2 linked regions of the Chryseolinea soli genome follow. Each later gene encodes a partner of the first gene's protein in a complex. Links are inferred from orthologs where the notes say so. Each region holds a gene or a part of one and is shown on either strand. Other genes may lie near its edges.

Evidence for each region.
Region 2: pnp (region 1) and rny share a complex: the UniProt entries of both Bacillus subtilis proteins name them as parts of the possible RNA degradosome complex. The link is inferred for Chryseolinea soli from one-to-one orthologs.

The regions. Positions count from the first base shown.
Region 1 is NZ_CP032382.1:6,189,280-6,196,157, reverse strand. Bases 3,900-6,878 are described here. They hold pnp (polyribonucleotide nucleotidyltransferase), read left to right. Parts: upstream 3,900-4,306; coding sequence 4,307-6,451; downstream 6,452-6,878. Other genes in these bases: D4L85_RS25925 (sigma-70 family RNA polymerase sigma factor), read left to right, coding at 6,528-6,878; rpsO (30S ribosomal protein S15), read left to right, coding at 3,900-4,125. Also shown: D4L85_RS25960 (Tex family protein), read right to left, coding at 1-127; D4L85_RS25955 (methylglyoxal synthase), read left to right, coding at 210-641; D4L85_RS25945 (START-like domain-containing protein), read left to right, coding at 1,539-1,940; D4L85_RS25940 (LptF/LptG family permease), read left to right, coding at 2,030-3,754; more of rpsO, read left to right, coding at 3,850-3,899. UniProt on the Bacillus subtilis protein: Involved in mRNA degradation. Catalyzes the phosphorolysis of single-stranded polyribonucleotides processively in the 3'- to 5'-direction. Necessary for competence development in Bacillus subtilis.
Region 2 is NZ_CP032382.1:980,054-986,933, reverse strand. What follows is about bases 2,539-5,519. They hold rny (ribonuclease Y), read left to right. Parts: upstream 2,539-3,235; coding sequence 3,236-4,804; downstream 4,805-5,519. Other genes in these bases: D4L85_RS03990 (hypothetical protein), read left to right, coding at 5,077-5,519; D4L85_RS04000 (cell division protein ZapA), read left to right, coding at 2,870-3,157; D4L85_RS04005 (hypothetical protein), read left to right, coding at 2,550-2,846. Also shown: pheT (phenylalanine--tRNA ligase subunit beta), read left to right, coding at 1-2,374; more of D4L85_RS03990, read left to right, coding at 5,520-5,805; D4L85_RS03985 (TonB-dependent receptor), read left to right, coding at 5,808-6,880. UniProt on the Bacillus subtilis protein: Endoribonuclease that initiates mRNA decay. Initiates the decay of all SAM-dependent riboswitches, such as yitJ riboswitch. Involved in processing of the gapA operon mRNA, it cleaves between cggR and gapA.

The sequences.
Region 1 (6,878 bases):
AGCGGGCAATGAAAGGGATGGTCGATCCTTCCTGCAGCAGTGTGGCAACGGCTTTCACATTTTTGATTTGCAGGGAGAACTCCTTGGCAATTTGTTCTACCCAACGGGCGATATTTTCTTGGTCCATATTTTTAATGACAGGGTGGCAAAAATAGAATAAGGTTTAGAACCTGCAATACCGTATTTTTAGAATGAAGTTTAAATTAGATATGAGTACAAAAACCGTCGCCCTCATCGCGCATGATAACCGGAAGCGAGAACTCGTCGAGTGGGCGGAATTGAACAAAGCAAGCATGCAAAAGTGCAAGGTGTTTGCCACAGGCACAACAGGAAAATTATTAAAATCAGACGTCGGCCTCGAAGTCACTTCACTCCAAAGCGGGCCGCTCGGCGGCGACCAACAGATCGGCGCCCTCATCGCCGAAGGCCGCATCGACATGTTAATCTTTTTTTGGGATCCCCTCGAGCCATTGCCTCACGATCAGGACATTAAAGCCCTGCTCCGGCTCGCCGTGGTCTGGAACATCCCCGTCGCCTGCAACCGCGCCACTGCCGACTTCCTGTTCGCATCACCCTTGCTCTTCAGCGACTACGAACGAACCCGCCCCGATTTCACCGCCTACCAAAACCGGAAGCTCTGAAATAATAGAATTTCGCATCTTAGTTGGGAAAATTCAATACAACTTGTAAGTTTGCGCTCCCAAATTTTTTGGGAATCGAGACATAGCGCGGTAACTCAGTTGGTTAGAGCGCAGGATCCATATCCGTCTAGGCGGACGGGGGTTCAAAAATGTAAATCGACAATAGATGGCGCGGTAGCTCAGTTGGTTAGAGCACAGGATTCATATCCGCCTAGGCGGACGGGGGTTCAGACAGAGATTTAAGGACATGTTAGGTATAAGTCGGTAGTGAATTTGAAAACAAAATGGCGCGGTAGCTCAGTTGGTTAGAGCACAGGATTCATAACCCTGAGGTCGGGGGTTCAAATCTCCCCCGCGCTACAAAAGAAGAGCTCGCAGAAATGGCGGGCTTTTTTTATGATTACCTGGGAGCACAGGATTCATATCCGCCTAGGCGGACGGGGGTTCAAATCTCCCCCGCGCTACAAAAGAAGAGCTCGCAGAAATGACGGGCTTTTTTTATGACATTACCTGTTAGAGCACAGGACTCATATCCGCCTAGGCGGACAGGGGTTCAAATCTCCCCCGCGCTACAAAAGAAGAGCTCGCAGAAATGGCGGGCTTTTTTTATGACATTACCTGGGAGCACAGGATTCATATCCGCCTAGCCGGACGGGGTTCAAATCTCCCCCGCGCTACAAGCAAGGAGCTTGCAGAAATGCAAGCGCTTTACTTTTCCGGGCGACGGGGCTCACCTCCCCACAAGAAAAACGCCAACTCTTTTTATACCCCTTCAGATCCCTCACCACAGGTCATTTGCGTCAATAGTTCCTTATTTGGGTCAAAATCATGTTTGCCATACTAAATAAATTGGCCTAAATTCAATCGCACGAAAGAATTACAATGGCGACCCTCAGCATGTCCAATAAAAAGTTGTTCACGGCGGATTACGAAATCCACGCCTCGATCAAGATGCTGTATCCCTACATTCAAACGGCAAGCGGTCTGTCAGAATGGTTTGCCGATGACGTGACCATCAACAACGAAGACAAATCTTTTACCTTCTTCTGGGACAACGAAGCACACAAAGCCAAGCTCGCTGCCTTTCGTACCAACCACTTCGCCCGCTTCGAATTTCTCCCCGAAAACAAAGACGATGAGAAAGATCCTTCCTACTTCGAGTTGCGCCTCGAATTCAACGACCTCACCCAATCCGTCTACATCAAGATCTTCGACTACTCCGACTTCGACGATCAGAAAGAGCTCAACGACCTCTGGCATGGGTTGGTGGAAACCCTCCGGAAAACCGTGGGCGGTTAAAGGAGGGATGTAATTATTTTTGTTTTATAATGATGGGTTAACAGGTTGGCCTTATTTTTGACCTTTGTTTTGCGCGCAAGCCATACCCCATGAAAAAAATAGACAAACTCGTTTTAGATGCCTTCCTGGGACCGTTCCTCATCACTTTCCTCGTTGTCGTTTTTATCCTGCTGAACATCAACATGCTGAAATATTTCGACGACATCATCGGCAAGGGCCTCGACGGCCTCGTGCTGGGACAGTTGTTTTTCTACTTCGCCGTGTTCACCGTGCCCACCGCCATGCCGTTGGCCGTTTTGTTGTCGTCGCTCATTGCCTTTGGAAACCTGGGGGAACATTTCGAGCTGTCGGCCATCAAGAGCGCGGGCATTTCCCTGGTGAGAGCGTTGCGGCCGATCTTTTTCTTTGTGCTCTTGCTCACCGTACTGGCCTTCTATATCAACAACAACCTTGTGCCAAAGGCGGCCTTGGAAGCGTACAGCCTGCTCTATGATATCAAGCAAAAGAAACCGGCCCTCGAGTTGCGCGAAGGCGTGTTCTATCACGGCATCGATAACATCAGCATCAAGGTAAACCACAAGTTCCCCAAAGACGACAAGGCACTTAAAGAAGTGATTGTCTATGATCACCGGAAGAACGACGGCAACAAAGAAGTGATGATCGCCGACAGCGGCCGCATGTACACCATCCTGGGTGAACGCTATTTAAAGTTCGAGCTGTTCAATGGCTATCGCTACACGGAAGGCACCAGCAACGAGCGCGAAATGACGGGCCAACGCAACGCCAATCCCCAGGCCCTGAGCCGCAGCAAGTTTGCCAAATCACAGGTGGTCTTCGACCTGTCATCGTTCGCGTTGCAATCCACCGACAAGAAGTGGTTCCAGGGCAACCGCATCATGCGCAACATGTCGGAGCTGACGTCGGACATCGACTCCATCAATATCGAAGTGCTCAACCAGCAATTGAATTACTACCAAAACAAGCCATCCTTTTTCACCTATTATCACAAGCACGATTCCCTGATCATGCCTCCGGACATACAGGCCTATAAAACGTACCGCGACTCCATCAACCGAATCCCTTACCTGAGCAAGATCAGCCCCGTGGCCACGACGCCTGATAGTGTGAAGAAGACCGGCAGCGATTCGGTGAACGCCGAAAAAGAACGGGAGGAGCGCCTGAAGATCAAGAATGAAAAACGAAGGGCGCTGCTGGCGGCCCGTAAGAAAAAATTCAACGAAAAACCCGCGCCGGCACCGGTACGAACGGTGAAGAAGGTCACTGTAAATTACGACTCGGCTTCCCTGGCCCGTATCGACAGCGTGTTCAACATGCCCATTGGCCGCGACGTCATGCAGGGCGCCACCAACATGGCCCGCCAGGTAAAAAGTCAGATCATGAACTCCAACAGTAGTGTCGACAACTATGAAAAGGACCTGAAAGAATTCAATATCCAGTGGAATAAGATACCGGCGAGCTCGTTTGCCTGCATCGCGATGTTCCTCATTGGGGCGCCTTTGGGGGCCATCATCAAGCGCGGGGGGTTGGGGGTGCCGTTCCTGGTGTCGATCTTCTTCTTTATCGTATTCTATGTTCTGAGCATGCAAGGCGAGAAACTGGCCAAGCAGGGGACGGTGAGCGTCGCCATGGGCGTTTGGCTGTCGGATTTTGTGCTGCTGGCCGTGGGGGCCCTGTTCCTGCGGCAAGCCAGGGCGGATGCCAGGCTGTTTGAGGCTGATTTTTATCTAGTTGCTATCGACAAGATGAAGCGATGGTTTGCCCGCAGACGGCAACTGCGTGCGCAGCAGGCGTAGGGGAGAAGTCGAATATTTCAACAAAATGTTGCAAAATTGGGCCGTTTTGGCTTACCTTTGCCCCCTGAAATAAAGGAAAAAAAACATTTTTTGAAATGTATCTGACTACAGCAATTAAACAAGACCTGTTCGCGAAACACGGCTTTGCGAAGAAAAAAGAAGAAACTGGTTCTGCCGAATCACAGATTGCCCTCTTTACGCATAGAATCAACCACCTCACGGCCCACTTAAAGGAAAACAAAAAAGACTTTTCCACCCAGCAAGGCCTCATGAAACTGGTAGGTAAGCGCAAGAAGCTCCTGAATTACCTCCAAAATACGAACATCGAGAGATACCGCGCAGTGCTGGCAGATCTTGATCTGAGAAAGTAATTACAAGACATTCCCCGAAGGGAACCCAACCAAAGGTTCCCTTTTTGCATTTAAAATAAGTTAAGTCCGTCTTCGGACCACATTGACGCATCCTGAAATAGCCGCGCGAACCCCCTGGCAACAAGGCCGGTCGCAGGGCTGTTTTAGGTGTTGTCGCTGTCAGACGTAAAAAAAACAACACATGAAACCTACTGCAATCACCAAAACCTGCAAGCTGCCCGATGGACGCGAAATAACAATTGAAACCGGTAAACTTGCACGCCAGGCCGACGGTTCGGTCGTGCTCAAAATGGGCAACACCATGTTGCTCGCCACCGTGGTATCCGCTCAAGAAGCCAAAGAAGGCACCGATTTCCTCCCCCTTTCGGTTGATTACCAAGAAAAGTTCGCTTCTACGGGTAAGATCCCCGGCGGCTTCCTGAAACGCGAAAGCAAACTCTCCGACTACGAAGTACTCATCAGCCGCCTGGTTGACCGCTGTATCCGTCCGCTGTTCCCCAGCGACTATCACGCCGACACCCAGGTGATGTTATATCTCCTCTCCGGCGATGAAAATGCATTGCCCGATGCCCTTGCCGCCTTTGCCGCTTCGGCTGCTTTGTCGGTTTCCGATATCCCTTTCCAAGGTCCCATCTCCGAAGTACGGGTGGCCCGCGTGGAAGGCAAATTCGTCGTTAACCCGACCATGGAACAAAAGAAGATCGCCGACATCGATTTGATGGTAGGTGCATCGATCGAGAACATCCTGATGGTGGAAGGCGAAATGAAAGAAGTGAGCGAAGACGATATGCTGGAAGCACTGAAGGTGGCACATGAAGCCATCAAGGATCAGTGCCGTCTCCAGATCGAATTGACCGAAGCCGTAGGCAAGACCGTGAAGCGTACCTACAGCCACGAAGACAGCGACGAGAACCTGCGCCAGGAATTGTGGAAACTCATGTACGACAAGGCCTACGCCGCCGCCCGCAAGCTCATCACCAACAAAAGCGAGCGCTCCGAAGCCTTCTCCAGCATTCTGGACGAATACCTGGACGCCCTTCCCGAAGACACGACCATCAACAAACTGCTCGTAAAGCAATACTATAAAGAGATCCAAAAGAAAGCCGCCCGCGACCTCGTTCTTAACGAAGGCGTTCGCTTGGATGGCCGTAAGACCAAGGAAATCAGAGAGATATGGAGCGAGGTCGACTACTTGCCGTCGCCCCACGGCTCTGCGGTTTTCACCCGTGGTGAAACCCAGTCGCTGACCACCGTGACGCTCGGAACCAAACTGGACGAGCAGATGATCGACGGTGCCATGATCGAAGGCTCCAGCAAGTTCATTTTGCATTACAACTTCCCCGGCTTCTCTACCGGCGAAGTGAAACCCAACCGCGGCCCCGGACGTCGCGAAGTGGGCCACGGCAACCTGGCGTTCCGTGCCCTGAAGCAAGTGCTTCCCCCGGAAGAAAAGAACCCCTATACCATCCGTATTGTTTCCGATATTCTCGAGTCTAACGGCTCGTCTTCGATGGCCACCGTATGTGCAGGCTCACTGGCCCTTATGGACGCCGGTGTTCCCGTAAAGAGCTCCGTATCCGGCATTGCCATGGGTATGATCTCCGATTCTGCTACGGGCAAATACGCCATCCTTTCCGACATCCTCGGTGACGAAGATCACCTGGGCGACATGGACTTCAAAGTGACCGGAACGGAGAAAGGCATCACCGCCTGCCAGATGGACTTGAAAGTAGACGGCTTGACCTATGAGACCATGCGTGAAGCATTGCTCCAGGCGAAAGAAGGCAGACTTCACATCCTCAACGAGATGAAGAAGACCATCAGCCAACCCAGACCGGATTTGAAGCCTCAAACGCCACGTGCCGAAACCGTGATCATCGAGAAAGACATGATCGGCGCCGTAATCGGCCCAGGCGGAAAAGTGGTACAAGACATCCAGAACACCACCGGCGCAACCGTGGTGATCGAAGAAGTTGGCAACAAAGGCGTGGTGAACGTGTTTGCCAGCAACAAAGATGTGATGGAAGCGGCCCTGCGACGCATCAAAGGCATCGTGGCCATTCCCGAAGTAGGCGAAGTATATGATGGTAAAGTGAAGTCCATCATGCCTTTCGGCGCATTCGTTGAGTTTATGCCCGGCAAAGACGGTTTGCTCCACATCTCCGAAATCAAGTGGGAACGCCTCGAAAACATGGATGGCGTGCTGGAAGTAGGGGAAGAAGTGAAAGTAAAACTGATCGAAGTAGACAAAAAAACCGGCAAATACCGTCTCTCTAGAAAAGTCCTGTTGCCCAGACCTCCACGTCCGGAAACTACTCCGGCCTAAATCCGTTAAGAACTGGATTGACAGGAACTATATTTTGACAGTATATTGTTAAACAAACGAATTGTATATTTAGAGAATGAGACAGCTAAAGATCAGTAAACAAATTACCAACCGCGAAAGCCAGTCACTGGATAAGTACCTCCAGGAAATTGGCAAGGTTGACCTGCTTACGCCGGACGAGGAAGTAGAGTTGGCAAAGCGTATCAAGGAGGGAGATCAAATAGCATTAGAGAAACTTACGAAGGCCAACCTCCGCTTTGTGGTGTCGGTGGCAAAACAATACCAAAATCAGGGACTTTCCTTAGGTGATTTGATCAACGAAGGAAACCTGGGTTTGATCAAAGCCGCACAACGTTTCGATGAGACGCGTGGTTTTAAATTTATCTCTTATGCCGTATGGTGGATCCGTCAATCCATCCTTCAGGCG
Region 2 (6,880 bases), 5.2 Mb from region 1 along the record:
TGAAACCGCCGATGCCATTGGCAAGGTGCTGACCAACACGGGGCTGGAGGTAGAGAGCGTGGAGGTGCATGAAACCGTGAAGGGTGGACTGCAGGGGCTCGTCATTGGCCAGGTGCTCACCTGTGCCAAGCATCCCAATGCCGACAAACTTTCGGTGACCACGGTAGACGTTGGTGGCGGCAGGATCTTGCCCATTGTTTGTGGAGCTCCCAACGTGGCTGCTGGCCAAAAAGTGGTAGTAGCCCTCCCGGGAACGACCGTACACCCAACGAAGGGGGAACCCTTCACGATCAAGCTGGCAAAGATCCGCGGTGAACAGTCGGAAGGAATGATCTGTGCAGAGGACGAGATCGGGCTGGGCGAAAGCCATGCCGGTATCATTGTGTTGAACACGGATGTTCCCAACGGAACGCCCGCCGCTTCTTTCTATAACATTTCTTCAGACTACATTATAGAGATCGGGTTAACACCCAATCGCGCGGATGCGGCATCGCACATCGGTGTGGCCCGCGACATCAAAGCCTCGCTGAGCCGCGAGATCCGCTGGCCGTCGGTAGACAGCTTTGCCGCAGACGATTCGAGTCTCGTCATTCCGATTGAAGTGGAGAATACCGCGGCTTGCCCGCGCTATTCGGGGGTGACGCTTTCCGGTGTAATGGTAAAAGAATCACCCGAATGGTTAAAGAACCGCCTGCTCGCCATCGGGCTCACGCCTATTAACAACGTGGTGGATATCACCAACTTTGTTTGCCATGAAATGGGGCAGCCGCTGCATGCTTTTGATGCGGACCAGATCGCGGGAGGCAAAGTGATCGTGAAGACCTTGCCCGCCGGCACCAAATTCGTGACGCTCGACAACAAAGAGCGCACGCTGCTGGACACCGACCTCATGATCTGCAATGGCAAGCAAGAAGGCATGTGCATTGCGGGTGTGTTTGGCGGGGCAAAGTCGGGCATCACGGGACAATCGAAAAATATTTTCCTGGAAAGTGCGTGTTTCTCGCCGGTGTATGTTCGCAAAACATCACAACATCACCAGTTGAAGACCGATGCATCGTTCCGCTTTGAGCGGGGCACCGATCCGAACATCACCGTCTATGCGTTGAAGCGTGCGGCGTTGTTGATCAAGGAACTTGGCGGCGGAAAGATCTCATCGCCGGTGGCCGATGTTTATCCGGCACCCATTCAAAACCGGAGCATTGAAGTAAAAGACAAAAATGTTAATCGGTTGATCGGTAAGGTCATTCCACGAAACGAAGTTCACGGCATTCTCTCCAGGCTCGATATTCGTGTCATGGATGTAAAGGACGATCGATACATGGTTTCGGTTCCTCCGTATCGCGTGGACGTGACACAGGAAGCGGATGTGGTGGAGGAAATCCTGCGCATCTACGGCTTCAACAATATCGAACTGTCCGACATCGCGCGCACCGACTTCCTGGCAGAATTTCCCGTAAAGGATATCGACAAGTACAAGCGGAACCTGGGCGAGTTGCTGACCGGCAATGGCTTCAACGAGATTTGGACCAACTCGCTGACCAACTATGCCTACCAGCAAAAGCACAACCTGAAGTTTAAGGGTGAAGCCATCGAGATCTTGAATAAGCTGAGCGAAGAGCAAGGCATCTTGCGGCAAACGCTGCTGTTTACGGGATTGGAAGTTTGTGCCTATAACATCAACCGCCGGCAGAAAGACCTGAAGGTGTACGAGTTCGGCAAGATCTATTACAAAGAGGGCGGTGCCTACAAGGAGGAGGAGCGTCTGGCGTTGTATATGACCGGCAACGTGGAGACGGAGAACTGGCGGCATAAGACACAACCCACCACATACTACGACCTGGCGCAACACGTACTGCACATCGTGCTAAAATCGGGACTGCCCAACCTAAAGCAGGAATCTATTACTGATCCGGTACTGGAATACGGTGTGAGGTTGTTGCGCGGAAATGTGGAAATCGGCAAGCTTGGAAAAGTAAAAGCTGCGTTGCTGAAAGATTTTGGCATGAAGCAAGATTTATTTTATGCTGAGCTTTATACGTCCTTGCTTTTCCAATCGGCAAACCCTAAGTTAGTAATTCAGGAAGTGACGAAATTTCCCGAAGTAAGAAGAGACTTGTCGTTGGTGATCGACAAGCAGGTTAGCTTCGATGAGATACGCAACCTGGTCATGGCTACGGAGAAGCGGTTGATTAAAAACATTATTGCGTTCGATGTGTATGAAGGAGAGAACATCCCGCAAGGAAAGAAAGCGTATGCCCTGGGCTTCACCCTGCTGAATGAGCAGAAGACCCTGACAGACGAAGAGATAGACCAGACCATGGCAGCGCTGATGACGGCCTTCGAGGAGCAATTAGGGGCCGTGATCCGGAAATAAGGCAACCCTTGGCTTGGGTTGGAACGTAATGACTATAGGATGGCAGCAGGGTGGGATAGGAGGCCCGGCGTGCAGAACGGAAGGAAGGGAAGACGGGTTCTCGGATTTTATCGGGGCTGCGACAGATAAATTGGTTTTAACGGCCGACGCGTAGGCGAAGGCAAAAAAAATTCGCATGGATCAGGAACTCTTAAAAACCAACCTCAACGGGTTGGAGCGCAAAATCTTGGTGCTCGTCAACGAACACAAGAACCTAAAGGAAGAGCTGAAAAGCCTGAAAAAAGAGAACCAGGATCTGAAGGGAGCCATTCGCGCCCGCGATGAGCAGCTTGCAGGCTTTCATAATCAAGCGAAAATCACTAAAATTGTGGATAGTTTAAACCCGGAAGACGGAAGTGTTTCGGAGTTGAAGAAGAAAGTGGACGAATACATTCGAGAGATCGACAAGTGTATCGCCCATTTAAGCAGATAAAAGGAACCCTGTAAGCATATTTCATGGACGACCTCTCAATAAAAATCAAGATAGCAGACCGCGAATACCCAATGAAGGTGAAGCTAACGGATGAAGAGCGCGTTCGACTGGCCAGCAAGATCATCAATGAAAAATTAAAGACTTACCGGGAGCAATTTGGGATAGATGATAAACAAGATCTGTTGGCCATGGTGGCCTTCGACTGCCTGGTAGACAAGATGGCGGCCGAGGAAACCTACCAGGTGATCGACCAAACGGTGTTTGAGAAAGTTAGCCAAATCAACCACCTCGTCTCCCAATCCATTCTCTGATTTCTTCGCACTCCCTTTCTCTTTCCTGAGCCAAGGCGGCAATCCGGGGTTAGTGTATATATAACCCATATCTATTTTATGTCACCGACCGTCATAGTTATCGTGGTCAGCGCGATCGCAACGATCCTGCTGAGTCTGTTGATCGGGTCTCTCCTCTATAAAAGAAAACTTCAAAAGAACGAGGAGAACGCCGAGGCCAAAGCCAAGCTCATCATCAAGGAAGCCGAAATCGCCGCAGAAAACCTGAAAAAGGACCGCATCCTGGAAGCCAAAGAAAAGCTTCTGAAAATGAAGACCGAATTCGAGGAAGAAGCCAACAAGAAGAAGAGCCTTATCATTAGCAACGAGCAAAAGATCAAACAACGCGAGGCCACCCTCAGCAAAGAGATCGAGAACCTCAAACGCAAAGAAGGCGAATTAGACGACATTCGCCTCGACCTGTCGGCCCAACTGGAACACACCAAAAAACGCAAGGAAGAGCTCGACAAATTCAATCAGCAAAAGATCCAGGTGCTGGAAAACATCAGCAAGCTCACCGCTGACGAGGCCCGCGAGCAGCTGATCGCCAGCCTGAAAGACGAGGCCCAGACCCGCGCCTCCAGCTATGTGAAAGACATCATGGAACAAGCCAAGCTGTCGGCCACCAAGGAAGCCAAGAAGATCGTGATCGAAACCATCCAGCGCACCGCCACCGAGCATGCCATCGAGAACTGCGTGTCGATCTTCAACATCGAAAGCGACGACATCAAAGGAAAAGTGATCGGTCGCGAAGGACGCAACATCCGCGCCCTGGAGGCCGCCACCGGCGTGGAAATCATCGTGGACGACACTCCCGAAGCGATCATCATTTCGGGCTTCGATCCCGTGCGTCGCGAGATCGCCCGGTTGTCGCTGCACCGGTTGGTTCAGGATGGACGCATCCACCCCGCGCGCATCGAAGAGATCGTGGCCAAGACCACCAAAAATATTGAAGACGAGATCGTGGAGATCGGTGAACGCACCGTCATCGACCTGGGCATTCACGGGTTGCATCCCGAACTGGTGAAGATGGTGGGCCGCATGCGCTTCCGCTCGTCGTATGGACAAAATTTGTTGCAGCACTCGCGCGAAGTGGCCAACCTGTGTGCCATCATGGCGAGCGAATTAGGGTTGAACGTAAAGCAAGCCAAGCGCGCCGGTCTGTTACACGACATCGGCAAGGTGTGGCCCGAAGAGTTGGAGAAACCTCACGCTATTGTGGGTATGGAACTGGCACAGAAATACAAAGAGCACCCCGCCATTTGCAACGCCATCGGTGCCCACCACGACGAAATTGAGATGACCAACATCATCTCGCCCATCGTGCAATCGTGCGACGCCATCAGCGGTGCGCGCCCCGGTGCCCGTCGCGAGGTGATGGAGCAATACATCAAGCGTCTCAAAGAACTGGAACAATTGGGTCTGAGCTTCGACGGTGTAGACAAGTGCTACGCGATCCAGGCGGGCCGTGAGCTCCGCGTGATCGTGGATGCCGAGAAGGCCACCGACGAACGGGCAGGTCAACTCAGCTTCGACATCTCGCAAAAGATCGAACGCGACATGCAATATCCCGGCCAGGTGAAAGTGACCGTGATCCGCGAAATGCGCAGCGTAGCCTACGCGAAGTAATACACAACCTGCCCTGCGAAAAGGCAATGAAAAACGTTCGGTCCCTCACGGGGCCGGACGTTTTTGTTTTACGGTAACGCCTGGAGCCCCTCCTTTGACCGCCCGGCCCAACCTCATAATTCTTTTCGGTTTCGTCTCGTAAATCGTGGCGTTCGTCGCAGCCCTAACGCCCGCTCGTGTATTCAAACGATTGTATAATTTACTTTAACGGTATGGTACTTTTCGGTATTAAAAGTATTTTTAGAAACCTGTTACCTACGCTCTACTGGAAAATGACCCGTCTCCTATGCCTAGCAGGCTTCGGCCTGTCTCTCTTCTGCAGCATACACTGCGCGGCACAGCTTAAGGCTGACACCGCTTTTGTTGCCCTGGCCGACACACGTGCCAAGCAAGTTTACGCACACTACATACAAGGACAAGCGCGCCTCTTCAATGGCGTAGAATACACGGAATATGCTTCGCGAAACGACGAGTTTCCCTTTTTCTTTTCCGACGATTGGCTCATGGGCGACGTGCTCTACGACGGCGAGTTGTATGAGAATGTTCCCCTGGAATACGACATCCGCGTCGACCAGGTGGTCACCGAACACATGTTCAATGGTGCGAAGATCCAACTGATCACCGACAAGGTGGATCACTTCTCGGTTTCCGGCCACACCTTTGTGCACCTCTATGGCACAAAGACCAACGGTATCGCCACCGGGTTTTATGACCGATTGTATGACGGCCCCACCAAGGTATATGTGAAGCGCGAAAAAGATCTCCAGGAATCCATAGAGTCGCAAGTGATCGTCGCGCGCTTCGAAGAAAAGAACCACCTCTATATTGTAAAAGACGGTGTGTTCTACCCGGTAAAGAAAAAGGGATCGGTGCTGGACGTGTTGAAGGACCGGAAATCGGAGGTAAAATCTTTTCTCAACAAAAGTAAAATTCGCTTCAAGAAAGATCGTGAGAAGGCCGTGGTGCGGGCGGCAGAGTTCTATGACGCGCCTAAAAACTGAGCATGAAGACACTTTACAAGTTTATTATTTGTGGGATAGCCATGCTGACCCTGATTCAGGTTGTCAACGGTCAACAGCGGGGCCTCATCACAGTAGAGCTGAGCGGTGCGCCGTTCAAACAACTCGTTGACGCGATCGAAACGCAGACGGATTATCACTTCTATTATAATCCACGGACTACGGATAGCCTGAAGATCACCCTGTCGGTCCAAAATCAAAACGTGAACGCCGTGTTGGGACAGGCGCTGGCCGGCACGCAACTGCACTTCGCCGTGGATGCTCAAAGGAACATCTTTGTCACGGAAGGCCGCGACATTATGAGCGACTTGCCGGTAGACTTTTTCGATACCGGTGTTGCGCCATCGCAGCAGACCCTGGCTTCGGGATTTGACTACACGGCTTACGAAAAACGGGAAAAGGAGAAGAAACTGGTGGAGAGCAAGCTCTACGCCATTGGCCCCAAGACCAGCAACCTGCAGGGCAATGCCACCATGGCCGGCCACGTGCGCGATGTAACGAATGGCGAGCCGCTCGTAGGAGCCACAGTGTATATAGAGAAACCGTTGATCGGTGTGATCACCGATCAGTTTGGATACTACGCCATCACCTTGCCCAAAGGACGCCACGAACTGAAGATCAAAAGCATCAGTATGAAAAGCACCGTGCGCCAGATCATGCTCTATGCCGATGGCAAGCTGGAGATCGAACTGGATCCGGATGTTACCCCACTGAAAGAAGTGGTGGTGGAATCCGACAAGGACGTGCGTGTGATGGGCATGCAGATGGGGATGGAGAAGCTCGACATCAAGACGATGAAAAATATGCCGTTGGCCCTGGGTGAGACCGACATCATGAAGGTGGTGCTGGCCCTGCCGGGTGTGCAGAGCGTGGGCGAAGGCACGGTGGGACTGAACGTGCGCGGTGGCGCGGCCAATCAAAACCTGATCCTGTTCAACGATGCCGTGGTCTACAACCCGTCGCACCTTTTTGGATTTTTCTCCACCTTCAATCCAGATGTACTCAAAAATGTGGAGCTCTACAAAAGCGGCATCACCGCCGAATACGGCGGACGATT